3 regions of the Streptomyces sp. MS06 genome follow, and region 2 is predicted to be linked to each of the others. Evidence: riboswitches for the same ligand, from Rfam matches in the RefSeq annotation. Region 2 holds a riboswitch; each other region holds the start of a gene.
The links. Region 2 has a riboswitch for thiamine pyrophosphate ahead of thiO (glycine oxidase ThiO). Riboswitches for the same ligand answer to the same signal wherever they lie in the genome.
Positions count from the first base shown of each region.

Region 1 (5,584 bases), on a different contig from region 2:
TGTCTCCGCCCCGGCTGGCCGCGCCCGGCGGCGCGCTACGTGCAGCGGGCAGAGGCAGGAAAACCCTCTGTGGCTGGGGCGGTCGGCTCCACGGCTTTAGGCAGCCACTTTGGGGCGAGCCTCTAAGATCATGGCCCCAACGTCGTGCTTTACCGGGCAGGTCCACAGACTGCCCGACACGCCGGAAGCTTACGGGGCCATGATCACTCGCCCCAAAGCAGCTCCAGCCCAAAGCCGCTCCGCCGACCTAACCGGAAGCCTGCGACCAGAGCCGACTGGCAGGAAAAACACTGCCTCGCCCCTGACGCTGTACGCTAAGTTATTCTCGATGCGCAGGGTCACCGCGCACATTGCATCGGTATCGCAAGTCAGGGGGGCTAATGAGTTTTGGACTTGATGCAAAGAAGGCCGCGGATATCTGTCAGACGGAAATGTATGGAGATTGGTACCGGGACCCCTGGGGGTGGCCCGAACTATCTTGGGTGATGAAGAGCCCGCGGGAATTTCCGTGGTCGGAGATTGTGCACCGAGACGGCAATATCACGCTGCGGCGGGAGCCTAGATTCGAACCCACCGTTGTGCCGAAAAGCCGCCTAGGGGTACGTCCGGCCGTAGTGATGTCGCTAGACGTAAGGATGGCCTATGCGGCAGCTATCGCGCAGGTAACCTCAAAGCTTCACGCCAATTTGCCCGAATGGGTCTACGGCTGGCGATTGCGCAATGAGAAGAGGCTGGCCAACAACGGTGACGAGTGGAAGAATTATTCTTCATTCTTTCATGACCCTGCATTGATGGAAGGGTATGCACTTCAGACGGATATCACCTCCTTCTTTGCTTCCATTGATGTCAATAAGGCAGTGGATGTTGTCTATTCCGAGGCGGGCGATTCTGCTGGTGCGCGCCTAATTGAAAAGATTGTTCGATCTCATCACGAGCTTGCATCCAGGAATGGTCTTCCTCAGCGAAGTTGGCCATCCGCCATCCTGGCGAACCGGTACATGGCTCCACTCGACAACCTGATTTCGCAGAGGTTGTCTTCAGGTCAACTGACAGGGGCAGTCAGGTGGATGGATGATATTTACGTAACCGGAGAAGAGGCGACGCTCTACAAGTTCTTCCTCGACTTCCAGTCTCGCGTTCGAGAGCTGGGTCTTGAGGCCAACGCCTCTAAGAGTCGCCTGGGTCGCCTCAAAGAGATCCGGCAGGATGTGCTTCTGGAGGGCCTTCAAGAAGTGCCGATCCCCGTAAAGAAGAGGATTCAAATACTGGAGAATGGGTCCGATGTCGTTGAAGCCGCAGTCGAGGAGATGGACATCGAATGGCTGAGGAAGCTAGAGGGTGCAGCACTGGAAAGGCCGTTCAGTCAATCTTCTGCCACGATCAAAGTGATCCTGAAGACTCTCAGGAAGCATAAGGAGTATGGGAATTTTGATCGATGGCTTGCCTTTGCGGAGAAACTCTCCCACGTTGCAGACGCGCTGGGCAGGTACTTCCGCGATGCTGTAAAAGAAGATCCGCGCAGAATGGGTGCCTACTGCGATTGGTATAGCGGCTACCGTGCAACCGAGTGGGCGGCAATCCACTGGTCGTCTGCTCAGTTCGCCTTGGCTATCCCCAGTTCTAATCGGCTGCCAGCATATCGGGAAGTGATGGCGGAATGGCTGGAAAAGGGTTCTGACCTGCATCAAATCTCAGTGGCGGCCCAACGCTTGGCTCAGATTGACCCCACCGCGACTAAGGACATCATTCGTAGACGTCTGGATGATGAGGCGCGACCTATTTTTCAGAGAATCTATGCTTTGGCTCTAATGAATGCGCGAGATGAGAGGTTGCTGATTTCGCGTACCATCAAGCAGGATGCCAGCAACGTAGTGACTCGGGAATGGTTGGAAGCCAACAACTATTCGACTCCCAAAGTCTCTGCGGACTATGACTCGGTTGCCTCCGAATAGCGGGCAAATTCGACGCCCCTGGATCAGCCGACGCACGTTACGTGGGCTGGGTGAACGGAAGGCTGCTGGTGATGCCATAAGCGATTGGGGTGGCGGTGATCACGGCGCACTCGGATCAGGGCTGGGCCGTCCCTGGGCCGTCCGAGGCCGACCAAGGCTGACAGTCGGCACCCACGGGTGACCACCCCCACCCCGCTCTGGCCTGGGCTCCCCGAGTTGATCTGCGACACTAGGAGGGTTATGCCGAAGCCCGGAGAACTCACTTTCGTCGCCCCCCGCGGAGCCAAGAAGCCGCCGCGGCATCTCGCCGACCTCACGCCCGCCGAGCGCAAGGAGGCGGTCGCCGCGATCGGTGAGAAGCCGTTCCGCGCCAAGCAGCTCTCGCAGCACTACTTCGCGCGCTACGCGCACGACCCCGAGCAGTGGACCGACATCCCCGCCGGGGCGCGCGGGAAGCTGCGGGAGGCGCTGCTGCCGGAGCTGATGACGGTGGTCCGGCATCTGTCCACCGACCAGGGCGCGACCCGCAAGACGCTGTGGCGGCTGTTCGACGGCACTCTCGTGGAGTCGGTGCTGATGCGGTACCCGGACCGGGTGACCATGTGCATCAGTTCCCAGGCCGGCTGCGGTATGAACTGCCCCTTCTGCGCCACCGGGCAGGCCGGCCTGGACCGGAACCTGTCCACCGCCGAGATCGTGCACCAGATCGTCGACGGGATGCGGGCCCTGCGGGACGGGGAGGTGCCCGGAGGTCCGGCCCGGCTGTCCAACATCGTCTTCATGGGGATGGGCGAGCCGCTGGCCAACTACAAGCGGGTGGTGGGCGCCGTGCGGGCGCTCACCGACCCGGCGCCCGACGGCCTCGGGCTGTCCCAGCGCGGTATCACCGTGTCGACCGTCGGACTCGTTCCGGCCGTCCACCGGCTGGCCGACGAGGGCCTGAAGTGCCGGCTCGCCATCTCCCTGCACGCGCCGGACGACGAGCTGCGCGACACGCTCGTCCCGGTGAACACGCGGTGGAAGGTGCGCGAGGTGCTGGACGCCGGATTCGAGTACGTCCAGAAGTCCGGCCGCCGGCTGTCCATCGAGTACGCCCTGATCAGGGACATCAACGACCAGGCCTGGCGCGGTGACCGGCTCGGCCGGCTCCTGAAGGGCAAACCGGTGCACGTCAACCTCATCCCGCTCAACCCGACGCCGGGTTCGAAGTGGACCGCTTCCCGACCGGAGGACGAGAAGGCGTTCGTCGACGCCGTCGCCGCGCACGGGGTGCCGGTGACCGTCCGGGACACCCGGGGTCAGGAGATCGACGGGGCCTGCGGCCAGCTCGCGGCCACCGAGCGGTAGCCTGAGCACGGACGACTTCACACCGACACAGCACCACGTCACAGCACCACCGATATCCGCACCACCGATATCAGCATCATCCACACCTGCATATTCCGACAGGGGAGCGCCACAGCGCTGAGAGTGCGGCACCGGCCGCAGACCCTCCGAACCTGGCCCAGGTCATTCTGGGTAGGGAGATCGGTCACCACTCGAGCTGTTGCGCCCTGCCCGGCCCCGGCGGACGGATGCCCGCCGGTTCCGGGCGGGGCCGCGTCTTCTCCTGGTCACCCCAGGAGGAATCAAGTGAGCATCACCAAGAAGGCCACCGCCCTCGCCCTCGGGCTGGGACTGGTCACCGTGCCCGCGCTGACCGCGTGCGGCGCGTCCGACGAGGGGAGCACCCGGGGCGGCGGCTCCCGCACCGTGACTCTCGTCAGCCACGACTCGTGGGCGGCCTCGAAGGACGTCATCGCCGCGTTCGAGAAGCAGTCCGGCTACCAGGTCAAGGTCCTCAAGAGCGGGGACGCCGGGCAGGCCGTCAACAAGGCCCTCCTGACCAAGGACCACCCGCAGGGCGACGTCTTCTTCGGCGTCGACAACACCCTGCTGTCCCGCGCGCTCGACAACGGCCTGTTCCAGCCGTACCGCGCCCAGGGTCTGGACCGGGTGGGCGCGCAGTACCAGCTGGACGCCGACCGGCACCGGGTCACGCCGGTCGACTACGGCGACATCTGCGTCAACTACGACAAGAAGTACTTCGCCGACCACGAGCTGGCCCCGCCCGCCACCTTCGACGACCTGATCAAGCCGGCCTACAAGGATCTCCTGGTCACGGAGAACGCCGCCACCTCCTCACCGGGCCTCGGCTTCCTCCTCGGCACCGCGGCCCGCTACGGCGACGGCAGGTGGCAGGACTACTGGAAGAAGCTGAAGGCCAACGGAGTGCAGGTGGTCGACGGCTGGGAGCAGGCCTACAACGAGGACTTCTCCGGCTCGGCCGGCGGCAAGCAGGCGAAGGCCGACCGGCCGCTCGTGGTGTCCTACGCGTCCTCGCCTCCCGCAGAGGTGATCTACGGCGATCCCAAGCCGTCGACCGCACCCACCGGGGTGGCGAAGGGCACCTGCTTCCGCCAGATCGAGTTCGCCGGCCTGCTGAGCAATGCCGGGAATCCCGAGGGCGGCAAGGCGTTCATCGACTTCCTGCTCACCAAGCGGTTCCAGCAGGACATGCCGCTGAACATGTTCGTCTACCCGGTGGTGGACGGTGTGCAGGTCCCGGCCGAGTTCACGAAGTACGGGCCCCCGGCCGAGGACCCGGAGACGATGACGCCGGCCAGGATCGCCGACCACCGTGACGCGTGGGTCAAGTCGTGGACGTCTCTCGTACTGAAGTGAGGCAAGCGGCCGCGGGCGCCGCACCGCGCCGCGGGAGCGCGGTGCGGCTCGGCCTGACGGTCGTGCCCGTCGCGTTCTTCGCGGTGTTCTTCGCCTACCCCGTCACCGCGATCGTCGTGCGCGGCCTGCGGGTCGACGGGGCCTGGCGGATCGAGCGGCTGTGGCAGGTCGCGGCCGGGTCCGACGTGCGGCACGTGCTGTGGTTCACCACCTGGCAGGCGGCCGCCTCCACCGCGCTCACCCTGCTGGTGGCGCTGCCCGGGGCCTACGTCTTCGCCCGCTTCGCCTTCCCGGGCAAGCAGGTGCTGCGGGCCGTCGTGACGGTGCCGTTCGTGCTGCCGACCGTCGTCGTCGGTTCGGCGTTCCTGGCCCTGGTCGGTCGCGGCGGGCTCCTCGACGACCTCTGGGGCGTCCGCCTGGACACGACGGTGTGGGCGATCCTGCTGGCGCACGTCTTCTTCAACTACGCCGTGGTCGTGCGCACCGTCGGAGGGCTGTGGGCGCAGTTGGACCCGGGGCAGGAGGAGGCGGCGCGGATGCTCGGCGCCTCGCGGTTCGCGGCCTGGCGGACGGTCACCCTTCCGGCGCTGGCGCCCGCCGTGGCCGCCGCCGCCCTGATGGTCTTCCTGTTCACCTTCACCTCGTTCGGGGTCGTGCAGATCCTGGGCGGCCCGACCTTCTCCACGCTGGAGGTGGAGATCTACCGGCAGACCTCCCAGCTCTTCGACCTGTCCGCGGCCGCCGTGCTCACCCTCCTGCAGTTCGCCGCCGTCGGCGCGATACTCGCCGTGCACGCCAGGACCGTCCGGCGGCGCGAGGGCGCGCTGCGCCTGGTCGACGCCGCGGGCACGGCCCGCCGCCCGCGCGGGGCCGGGCAGTGGGCGCTGCTGGGCGGTGTGCTGGCCACC
Region 1 is NZ_JBJZOJ010000011.1:90,461-96,044, forward strand. Features, by position in the region: gene ACL02U_RS08050 (reverse transcriptase domain-containing protein) at 486-1,952, shown strand; gene rlmN (23S rRNA (adenine(2503)-C(2))-methyltransferase RlmN) at 2,193-3,299, shown strand; TPP riboswitch at 3,390-3,495, shown strand; gene ACL02U_RS08060 (thiamine ABC transporter substrate binding subunit) at 3,585-4,676, shown strand; gene ACL02U_RS08065 (ABC transporter permease) at 4,652-5,584, shown strand, end outside.
Region 1: linked by a shared signal. The riboswitch ahead of ACL02U_RS08060 (thiamine ABC transporter substrate binding subunit) and the one ahead of thiO (glycine oxidase ThiO) in region 2 are both predicted to bind thiamine pyrophosphate.

Region 2 (5,584 bases):
CTGTCGGGGAAGGCGGCGGTGCTCAGTTTGGGCAGTCGCTCCAGCATCCGGACACTGGTCACCGGCAGGATCTCCGGGATGACCGGCGTGTCGCAGCCGGCCGCCGCGACCTCGTCGCGCAGCCTGAGGTACGTCTCCGGGTGAAAGAACATCTGCGTGATGGCGTAGTCGGCACCGGCCCGGCACTTGGCGACGAAGTGGCGGACGTCGGTCTCCCAGTCGGCGGAGCGCGGGTGCATCTCCGGGAAGGCGGCGACGCCGACGCAGAAGTCCCCCGACTCCTTGATGAGCCGGACGAGTTCGGCCGCGTAGGTCAGTCCCTGCGGGTGCGGCACCCAGTCGCCCATCGGGTCGCCGGGCGGGTCGCCGCGGACCGCGAGCATGTTGCGGATCCCGGCGTCGGCGTACTGGCCGATGATGTTCCGCAGTTCGGCGACGGAGTGGTCGACGGCGGTGAGGTGGGCGACCGGGGTGAGCGTGGTGTCGACCACGATCTGCTGGGTCTCCTTGACCGTGGTGGCCCGGGTCGAGCCGCCCGCGCCGTAGGTCACGGAGACGAAGTCGGGAGCGACCGCCTCCACCCGGCGGAGCGCGTTCCACAGGTTCTTCTCGCCCTTCGGCGTCTTGGGCGCGTAGAACTCGAACGAGTAGGTCGCCTTTCCGGTGGCGAGCATCTCGCGCACGGTCCGCGCGCGATCAGTCCTGGTGGATGCGGTTCCGAGGGCCATACCGGCAGGTTAACCAGGGGTAGGCGGTCCCCCAACCGGAGCACGGGTATTTGCCCGAAAAGTCGGCCTGTTGTCCACCCCTTGGACATACGTCCCCCGAAGCACGGGGAAACGGGCGCCGCACGGCGCCGGGCACCGCGGCCACCGCGGCCACCGCGGCCACCGCGGCCACCGCGGCCACCGCGCAGGATCTTCGCGATACCCCAGGCCGAGCTAGAGGACCGCCTCCCGCAGCCGCTCCGCGAACCGGGCCGCCGCCTTCCCCGGGTCGTCCGCCTCGGTGAGCGCCCGCACCACGACCACCCGGCGGGCACCGGCCCGCAGCACCTCGTCGAGGTTGCCCGGGTCGATACCGCCGATGGCGAACCAGGGGCGGTCGGTGCCCAGGCCCGCGGTGTACCGGACCAGGTCCAGGCCGGGGGCGGGGCGGCCCGGCTTGGTGGGGGTCGGCCAGCAGGGGCCGGTGCAGAAGTAGTCCACACCGTCCTGCACGGCGGCCGCCGCGGCCTCCGCCTCGGAGTGCGTGGAGCGGCCGACGAGGGCCTCCCCGCCCAGGATCCTGCGGGCGGCCGGCACCGGCAGGTCGCCCTGGCCCAGGTGGAGCACGTCGGCGCCGGCGGCGTGGGCGACGTCCGCGCGGTCGTTCACCGCGAGCAGCCGGCCGTGCCGGGCGCAGGCCTCGGCGAAGACCTTCAGGTACTCCAGTTCCTCGGCGGCTTCCATGCCCTTGTCGCGCAGTTGCACGATGTCCACGCCGCCCGCCAGTACCGCGTCCAGGAACTCCGGAAGGTCGCCCTGGCGCCTGCGGGCGTCGGTGCACAGGTAGAGCCGGGCGTCGGCGAGGCGGGCGGTGGCGGCGGTGGCGGCCTTGTCTGACATGGGTGGTTCCCCCGTGGTGGGTGCCGGGTCGGCGGCGTACGGGCCGCGACGGGGCGCGGCGGACGGCGGCCGCGGCGCAGGCCGCGGCCCGTACGCCGGACGGTGTGCGGATGGGCGGTGGGGCGGGTGCGGGTCAGACGGCGAGCGCCTGAGCGCGGCGCTTCACCTCCGTGCCGCGGTTCTCGCCGAGCGCCTGCGCGGGGGTGCCGGGCAGGCTCGGGTCGGGAGTGAACAGCCACTCCAGCATTTCCTCGACCGTGAAGCCGTCGTCCCGCAGCAGGGTCAGGGTCCCGGACAGGCCCTTGACGACCTTGTCCCCGTCGATGAAGGCGGCGGGGACGTGGAGCGCCCGGTTCTCGCCCCGGCGTACGGCGATGAGCTGGCCCTCCTTGACGAGCTGCCGCACGCGCGTCACCTCGACGCCGAACTGTTCGGCGATGTCGGGGAGGGTGAGCCAGCCGGGGACGAGAGCATCGGTCTTAGCGTCAATCTCGGTCACATGACCAAGCCTGCCATCTGGCACCGACAGTCGGTAGTCAGCCCCGGCCGCGGCGGCCGCGCCGGTGGGGCCGCCGCGGTCAGCCGACGGTGGCCGCCTTCAGCGGTCTGGCCGGGTCGGCGAGCAGTTCGGGGTCCATCGCGGTGCCCGCGCCGATCAGCCGGCGCCCCTGGGCCAGGTCCCGCGGACGGCCGACGGCCAGCAGGGCGACCAGCCTCCCCTCACGCAGCCAGCACACCGTCCACGCCGGCCCGGAGGGGGCGCCCCGCCAGACGGTGCGGTCGGCACGGGCGTGGTGCCCGGCGTACTGCACGAAGCGGCCGAACTGCTCGGACCAGAAGTACGGCACCGGGTCGTAGACCGCGTCGGGCTGCCCGGTGGCCGAGCCGACGATGTTCGCGGCGACCACGCGCGGGCCCTGGAGGGCGTTGTCCCAGTGGTGGACCAGCAGGCGCTCCCCGTAGCGGGCGGACGGGAAGGAGGCGCAGTCGCCGACGGCGTACACGTCGGATGCGGAGGTGCGCAGGTGGGCGTCGGCGACCACCTCGCCGCGGGCGCCGAGCTCGACGCCGGAACCGGCCAGCCAGCCGGTCGCGGGCCGGGCTCCGACGCCGACGACGACGGCGCCCGCGGGGATCCGGGTGCCGTCGTCGAGCACCACCGCCCCGGGCTCGACGTGCTCGACGCGGGCGTGCGTGCGCAGCACGGCCCCGCTGTCGGCGTACCAGGCGGCCATCGGGGCGGCGACCTCTGCCGGCAGGGTCCCGGCGAGCGGCCGGTCCGCGGCCTCGACCACGGTGACCGCGCAGCCGGCCTCGCGGGCCGCGGTGGCGAACTCGGCGCCGATCCAGCCGGCGCCGACGACGACGATGTCGTGCTGGCGGGCGAGGACGGGCCGCAGTCGTTCGGCGTCGTCGAGGGTGCGCAGCAGGTGCACCCCGGGTACGCCGTCCGTGCCGGGCAGCCGGATCGGCTCCGCGCCGGTGGCCAGGACGAGGACGTCGTAGGGCACGGGCCCGGCGGCGGTGTCCAGTTCGTGGTCGCCCGGGCGCAGGCCCAGCACCTCCCGGCCGAGCTCCAGCCCGATGCCGAGTCCGTCGAAGTCGACGTCGAAGGCGGAGTGCTCGGCGGTGCCGAGCAGGACCGCCTTGGACAGCGGGGGCCGGTCGTAGGGCTGGTGGGGTTCGGCTCCCACCAGGGTCACCGAGCCGGTGAACCCGTGCTCGCGCAGTGCGACCGCGGTCTGCACCCCGGCCATGCCGGCGCCGACCACGACCACCCGCCCCGCGGCCGGGGCCGTGGCCCGCCGCTGCGTCCGCTCACTCACCTGATCACCCTAGTCAGCCGGCTTCCCACCGGTCCGCCGTCGTCGTCCGCGACCTGCTCCACCACGCTCGTCCCGCTGCCCTCCCGGGACTCCCACTCCCAGTCCTCCTCCAGCCGCACCCGCCCGTCCGGCAGCTCGAGGACGGTGGCCACGCAGTGCCCGGCGGACGTCGTACCGTCGCGGGTGAGCTGCACGTACCGGAAGTCCAGCCGGTCCCCCTCCCGGATACCCACCAGACGGCCGCGTACGACATCGCCGCCCGCGTACTCGGCCCAGATCCCGCCGTCCTGCTCGTGGTAGGCGAACCGGGTAGCGGCGCCGACCTGGCCGGGGGCCTGGTCGGCCACCGGGGCGAGGACGAGGCCGTCGAGCGATCGGGCCATGGTGCGAGGCTCCCTTACAGGCACGGTCCGGGCGGGCTAGGGTGGCCACCGTAAAGCACTCGCGGGAGCCCGGACGCACCGGGCTGAGAGGGAGGCTGGCGGCCTCCGACCGTACGAACCTGATCCGGGTCATGCCGGCGAAGGGAGGGGCTGGACGCCCATGTCGCCCACGCGTACACCTGACGTCCTCGTCATCGGGGGCGGGATCATCGGGCTGGTGACGGCCTGGCGGGCCGCCCAGCGCGGACTCGCCGCCGCGGTGGTGGACCCGGACCCCGGCGGCGGCGCCGCACAGGTGGCCGCCGGGATGCTGGCCGCCGTCACGGAGCTGCACCACGGCGAGCAGACACTGCTCGGCCTGAACCTGGCGTCGGCCCGCCGCTACCCGGGCTTCGCGGCCGAACTCACCGACCTCACCGGGCAGGACCTCGGCTACCGCCGCTGCGGCACGCTCGCCGTGGCTCTGGACTCCGACGACCGGGCCGAGCTGCGCGAACTGCACGCCCTGCAGCGGCAGTCCGGGCTCGACTCGCAGTGGCTGTCCGGTCGGGACTGCCGCCGGCTGGAGCCGATGCTCGCGCCGGGCGTGCGCGGCGGGCTCCGCGTCGACGGGGACCACCAGATCGACCCGCGCCGGCTCGCGGCCGCGCTGCTCGCGGCCTGCGGGCGGGCCGGCGTGGTGCTGCACCGGGAGCGGGCCGAACGGCTCACGGTGGCCGGGGACCGGGCCACCGGCGTGGTCACCCGCTCGGGCGCGGTGCTCGGCGCCGGGCAGGTGGTGCTCGCCGCGGGAAGCTGGAGCGGGCGGCTGGCGGGCGTGCCGGACGACGTGCTTCCGCCGGTCAGGCCGGTGAAGGGGCAGGTGCTGCGGCTGAGCGTGCCGCAGCGGTACGCGCCCTTCCTCAGTCGCACCGTGCGCGCGGTGGTGCGCGGCAGCCAGGTCTACCTGGTGCCGCGGGAGAACGGCGAGCTGGTGGTGGGCGCGACCAGTGAGGAGCTGGGCTGGGACACCACGGTGACCGCGGGCGGCGTGTACGAGCTGCTGCGCGACGCCCACGAGCTGGTGCCGGGGCTGACGGAGCTGCCGCTGACCGAGACGCGGGCCGGGCTGCGCCCCGGTTCCCCGGACAACGCGCCGCTGCTCGGGCCGACCGCCCTGGACGGGCTGCTGCTGGCCACCGGTCACCACCGCAACGGCGTGCTGCTGACCCCGGTCACCGGCGAGGTACTGGCGCACGCCCTGGTCACCGGGGGGCTGCCGGAGGAGGCGCGGGCGTTCAGCCCGCGGCGGTTCGCCCCGGTGGAGCGGGCCGCGTGAACATCTCCGTCAACGGTGCGCCGCGCGAGGTCGCCGAGGGCACCGCCCTCGACTCGGTCGTCCGGTCCCTGACCGGGGCCCCGTCCGGCGTCGCCGCCGCTCTCAACGAGACCGTCGTCCCGCGCGCGCAGTGGCCGTCGGCCCGCCTCGCCGAAGGCGACCGCGTCGAGGTCCTGACCGCAGTCCAAGGAGGCTGACCCGTGGCCGAGGATCCCTTCGTCGTCGGGGGTACGCCCTTCGCGTCCCGCCTGATCATGGGCACCGGCGGTGCCCCGAGCCTGGAGGTGCTGGAGCGGGCGCTGGTGGCGTCCGGCACGGAGCTGACGACGGTGGCGATGCGGCGGGTGGACCCGTCGGTGCACGGATCCGTGCTGTCGGTGCTGGACCGGCTCGGGATCCGGGTGCTGCCGAACACCGCGGGCTGCCGTACGGCCGGGGAGGCGGTGCTCA
Region 2 is NZ_JBJZOJ010000009.1:27,439-33,022, reverse strand. Features, by position in the region: gene metF (methylenetetrahydrofolate reductase [NAD(P)H]) at 1-728, opposite strand, end outside; gene thiE (thiamine phosphate synthase) at 942-1,607, opposite strand; gene ACL02U_RS06480 (Rv2175c family DNA-binding protein) at 1,741-2,106, opposite strand; gene ACL02U_RS06475 (NAD(P)/FAD-dependent oxidoreductase) at 2,186-3,385, opposite strand; gene ACL02U_RS06470 (hypothetical protein) at 3,430-3,816, opposite strand; TPP riboswitch at 3,868-3,979, shown strand; gene thiO (glycine oxidase ThiO) at 3,977-5,134, shown strand; gene thiS (sulfur carrier protein ThiS) at 5,131-5,331, shown strand; gene ACL02U_RS06455 (thiazole synthase) at 5,335-5,584, shown strand, end outside.

Region 3 (5,584 bases), on a different contig from region 2:
CGGAACTGGCCGCTGTCGGACAACGACTCAACCCGGAACAGTTGCGGACCATGGCGCTCAACGCCACCGCACTCATCACGGCCGCCGCGGCGACCGAGTACCAGCACTACGTCAAGGTCCGCGAGGCGCTCCGCCACCCGGAACCGCCCGCCCCGGAAGCCGACGGCACCGACGACGGGGCGGAGCCGGACACCCGTGCAGCGGGCCTCGCCGCCACGGTCGAAGAGGTCGCCGAAGCATCCGGTGCGGGTGCCGTCGCCGTCGTGGCGGTCCTGGCGCCCGTTCTCGCCGGCACGGCAGCGGTGATATTCCTGCTGGTCGGCTACCTCCTGAAGATGCTGGACCCGCAAGCGGCGTTCGCCCGGACCATGCTCACCGTCGGCTGGGCCTTCGGCGCGCTGACCGCGGTCGCCATCCTCATCGCCACCGCCGGCCTGCTGATCACCGCGCTGCGCAACCGGCCGTCCTCCGACTCCGGCTCCTACAGCGCCGGGCGCAAGGAGGTGGCCCAGGCGCAGAACGCCTGGCGCGAGGCGTTGCTGGACCGCGGCATCCTTCCGTTTCTGCGGGAGGCGCTGGCCGACCCCGGTACGGCCGCGATGCGGGCCACCGCACCGTCGCCGCAAGGACGCATGCCCCGGCTGGGCTACGACCGGCCGGGCTTCAGCAGCCCGGAGGACGGCACCGTCGCCGGCCGGCGCCCCAGTTTCAGCAGCCCCGACTTCAGCAGCCCTGACTTCGGAGGCCCGGACCACCAGCCGGAGTAGCCGAACGACTGCTCCGCGCCGCGAACCGGCCGGGGCCCAGGCCGGCCGGGACGGTTGGGCCGCCCCGGCAGGCGGCACCCGTGAGCGCACCACCACGAGTGCCGCCCGGCGGCCTCAGTCCGCGATCGGCAGATACACCCGGTTCCCGCTCTCCGCGAACTCCTTCGACTTCTGCAGCATCCCCTCGGCGACCTCCTCGGGAGACGCCTCCTCAGCCGCAGCACCGCCGAACCGCTCCGTGATGCTTTGGCTGATCTTCATCGAGCAGAACTTCGGCCCGCACATGGAGCAGAAGTGAGCCGTCTTGGCGGGCTCAGCCGGCAGGGTCTCGTCATGGAACTCCCGTGCCGTGTCCGGGTCCAGGGCGAGGTTGAACTGGTCCTCCCAGCGGAACTCGAAGCGCGCGTCGGACAGCGCGTCGTCCCACTCCTGCGCACCCGGGTGTCCCTTGGCGAGGTCGGCGGCGTGCGCGGCGATCTTGTAGGTGATGACGCCCGTCTTGACGTCGTCCCGGTTGGGCAGGCCGAGATGCTCCTTGGGCGTGACGTAGCAGAGCATGGCCGTACCCCACCAGGCGATCATCGCGGCACCGATGCCGGAGGTGATGTGGTCGTAGGCCGGAGCGACGTCCGTCGTCAGCGGACCGAGCGTGTAGAACGGAGCTTCGTCGCAGATCTCCTGCTGGAGGTCGATGTTCTCCTTGATCTTGTGCATCGGGACGTGCCCCGGGCCCTCGATCATGGTCTGCACGTGGAAGCGCCTGGCGATGCGGTTGAGCTCCCCGAGCGTGCGCAACTCCGCGAACTGCGCCTCGTCGTTGGCGTCCGCGATGGAACCCGGCCGCAGCCCGTCGCCGAGGGAGTACGTGACGTCGTAGGCGGCGAGGATCTCGCAGAGCTCCTCGAAGTTCTCGTACAGGAACGACTCCTTGTGGTGCGCCAGGCACCAAGCCGCCATGATCGATCCGCCTCGCGAGACGATGCCCGTCTTCCGCTGCGCGGTGAGCGGTACGTAGGGGAGGCGGACGCCCGCGTGGACGGTCATGTAGTCCACGCCCTGCTCGGCCTGCTCGATGACGGTGTCCTTGTAGATCTCCCAGGTCAGCTCTTCGGCTTTTCCGTCGACCTTCTCCAGCGCCTGATAGAGCGGCACGGTGCCGATCGGTACGGGAGAGTTGCGCAGCACCCACTCGCGCGTGGTGTGGATGTTGCGCCCCGTGGACAGGTCCATCACCGTGTCAGCGCCCCAGCGTGTCGCCCACGTCATCTTCTCGACCTCCTCCTCGATGGAGGAGGTCACAGCCGAGTTGCCGATGTTCGCGTTGACCTTCACCAGGAACCGCTTGCCGATGATCATCGGCTCGATCTCCGGGTGGTTGACGTTCACCGGAAGTACCGCCCGGCCGGCGGCGATCTCCTCCCGGACGACCTCGGGGGACACGTTCTCCCGGACGGCCACGAACTCCATCTCCGGCGTGATCTCCCCTCGCCTGGCATAGGCGAGCTGCGTCACCGGCGCTCCGTCACGGCTGCGACGCGGCTGACGCGGACGTCCCGGGAAGACGGCGTCGAGGTTGCGCAGACCGCCCCGCGGCGCGGTGTGCTTGATCCCGTCGTCCTCAGGACGGACCGGGCGGCCCGCGTACTCCTCGGTGTCGCCGCGGGCGATGATCCAGTTCTCCCGCAGCGGGACCAGGCCCCTGCGGACATCGGTGTCGACGAGTGGATCGGTGTACGGCCCCGATGTGTCGTACAGCGTGACGGATTGCCCGTTGGTGAGGTGCACTTGGCGGACCGGCACCCGGAGGTCGGGGCGCGAGCCCTCGACGTATCCCTTGTGCCAGCCGATGGACTTCCCGGCCCCCGTATCGGCCGATCCCTCGGCCGCTATCTGAGCGGAGGCAGGCGTGCGTGCGTCCTTGTCGGTCATGAGACCTACTCCCTACGCCGGCATTACCCGGTAACAGGTTCGGCGGTCGACGCAGCGGCCACCGTCTTCGAGATTTCGGTGGAACATCGCTCGTTCCACGTGAAACATCGCAAAGACGGACGTCAGCGCCCTCTCAGCCCGGTGCTCCGAGCTCCCGCGTGTGCAAAGGTGCCTCCACGCTAGCGTCATTTCGGGCGCGGTGAACAGAGGGCCCCCTTTGTTCTTGCGATGATCGCTCGGTGACCACGACTCGTCAGCATGCGTATCCGCCACCGGGACCACAGCCGGGTCCGGACTCGGAGGACCGGACCCCGGATGTCGGAGACGACCACGGACACGGGCACGGGGAGGGCCACCAACACGGTCCAGCGCAAGGGCACGGGCACGGGCACGGGCACGGGCACGGGCACGGGCACGGCCACGGTCCGGCCGCTCCCGTCTCCCGGCACCTGCGCAAGGTCATCGCGGCCGTCCTGGTGCCGTTCGCCGCGGCCGTGGTCGTCGGTCTGGTGGTGCTGTGGCCCGCAGGTGCTCCGCCGCACCAGCGCACCGGCGTGGGATTCGACCGGCAGACCCAGCAGGCGACGGTCACCAGGGTGGACGGGGTGAGCTGCGCGTCCGTCCACGCCGCGGGAGCAGGAGCCCCGGACGGCACGGCCGACGCCGGAGGCGACTCGACCCGGCAGGAAGGGGGCAACGCCTGCCGGAAGGCGACCATCCGGGTGGACACCGGCAAGGACAAGGGCCGCACGTTCACCGAGATCGTCCAGCCGGACCAGTCACGGCAACTGCACAGTGGCGAGAGGGTCGTGGTCGCCTACGAGCCCTCGGCGCCCAAGGACCTGCAGTACTCGGTCGCCGACGTCGACCGCCGGTTCCCGATGGCCCTGCTCGCCGGAGTCTTCGCGCTCGCTGTCGTGATCGTCGGCCGGATGCGCGGGGTGATGGCGCTCGTCGCGCTGGCCATCAGCTTCCTGCTGCTGAACTTCTTCATTCTGCCCGCCATCCTCGAGGGGGCGAACCCGTTGGTGGTGGCGGTGGTCGGATCGAGCGCCATCATGCTGATCGCGCTCTACCTCAGCCACGGGTTGTCCGCGCGGACGTCGGTGGCGGTACTCGGAACCCTGATCTCACTGCTGCTGACCGGGCTGGTCGGTGCCGTGTTCATCGGCTGGGCCGCACTCACCGGCAACACCGACGACAACACGGGCCTGATCCACGGACTCTATCCCTCCATCGACATGAGCGGTCTGCTGCTGGCCGGGGTCATCATCGGCTCGCTCGGCGTCCTCGACGACGTGACGGTCACGCAGACCTCGGCGGTGTGGGAACTGCACGAGGCGAATCCGTCGATGGGATGGCGCGGGCTGTACCGCTCGGCCATCCGCATCGGACGCGACCACATCGCCTCCGTCGTCAACACGCTGGTCCTGGCCTACGCGGGCGCCGCCCTGCCACTGCTGCTGCTCTTCTCGATCGCGCAGAGCAGCGTGGGGACGGTCGCCGGCAGCGAGTTGGTCGCCGAGGAGATCGTGCGCACACTGGTCGGCTCGATCGGTCTGGTCGCCTCCGTGCCGGTCACCACCGTTCTGGCGGCCCTGGTGGTGGCAGCCGACCGCACCCGACCGGTGTCGGCCGGAGCGGGCACGGGCGCGGGCCGGCCGGCGGGTTCACACCCGCCGGCCGCCCTGGCCCGTGGCGGTCGGGGGCGGCGGCGCAAACCCTGACCGGTCGGCCGTCCGCCTGTCGAGCGGTCTGCCCTCGCACCCGGCGCCTGACGACCGGGACGGCTCCGGGGCACTTCCGCATCCCCGGCGTGGCGTCGGCACGGGAGGGCGGAGCGGCCGGCCCGTCCAGGCGGCAGGGCTACGGCTTCACCATCTTGAAGAAGCGTTCCTGCACTCCGGCGACGATGGCGCGGACCGCCTCTGCCGCATGTCCGGCATGCCTCAGCCCGCGTTCTGCTCCTCCGCCAGAATGCGGCCGAGGGCTTCGTCGAGATGGGCGTCGAAGTCGGCGAGGGCGCCCTCCTGCCCCAGCGGCACGAGCTTGTCGGTGCGGTCGAGGAAGGCGAGCAGCGGCGCGGCCGACGAGCGGAACAGCGCATGGTCGCACCCCACCTGGAGCCGGATCAGGACCTCGCCGAGGACGTCCGGTTCGGCGGGTGCGACCTGTACGTCGCCTTCGCCGCACGGCCCGGCGACGCCGTCGATCAGCAGCTCACGACCGAAGGCCCAGGTCACCGGCGCGTCACCGGGCAAGTGAAAGGTCAGCCGCACGGCGTAGGGATCGCGGGTCTCGTAACGCAGTTCCACCGGGATCCGAAAGGAGAGCTCCTCGGACACGAGGAAGCTCATCATGACCTCTGCCTGCACTGCCTCTGCGGACCCGCTCATCGCTTACCCCGTCTTCACTGTCGGCTGGCCGGGAATGACCCCTTGACACTGACGACATTTTGCTCAAAGTGTTCGCTAGATCACAAGGAGTAAGTTTTCAGATGCTGATAGAGATCGCCAGCGTGCCCAGCAGTCGCCCCACCTCGTCGTGCAACCGCCGCGCCGCAGGCAGCAGCCGGTCGGCCCGCTGAACGGGGAGCGAGAGGGCGAACGTCGCGGCGCTGGCCCCCGCGGTGACCGGGATGGCGGCGCAGACCGTCCCCAGCGCGTACTCCTGCCGCTCGAGCACCGGCTCCATCCGCCCCAACCGCTCCAGTCGCCTCAGCAGGGCGCCCCCGTCGGAGACGGTGTAGGGGGTGAGGGACTGCGGCGGATAGCGCTCCAGATGGTCACGTCGGGCCCCGTCGTCCAGTTGGGAGAGCAGACACTGACCGACGGCGTGCGCGTGACCGGTCTGCCGGAAGTCGGCCCATTCCTCGACCGCCGCATTGC
Region 3 is NZ_JBJZOJ010000002.1:3,469-9,052, reverse strand. Features, by position in the region: gene ACL02U_RS01080 (hypothetical protein) at 1-767, shown strand, start outside; gene thiC (phosphomethylpyrimidine synthase ThiC) at 882-2,696, opposite strand; TPP riboswitch at 2,689-2,864, opposite strand; gene ACL02U_RS01070 (YibE/F family protein) at 2,936-4,423, shown strand; gene ACL02U_RS01065 (SsgA family sporulation/cell division regulator) at 4,646-5,092, opposite strand; gene ACL02U_RS01060 (helix-turn-helix domain-containing protein) at 5,190-5,584, opposite strand, start outside.
Region 3: linked by a shared signal. The riboswitch ahead of thiC (phosphomethylpyrimidine synthase ThiC) and the one ahead of thiO (glycine oxidase ThiO) in region 2 are both predicted to bind thiamine pyrophosphate.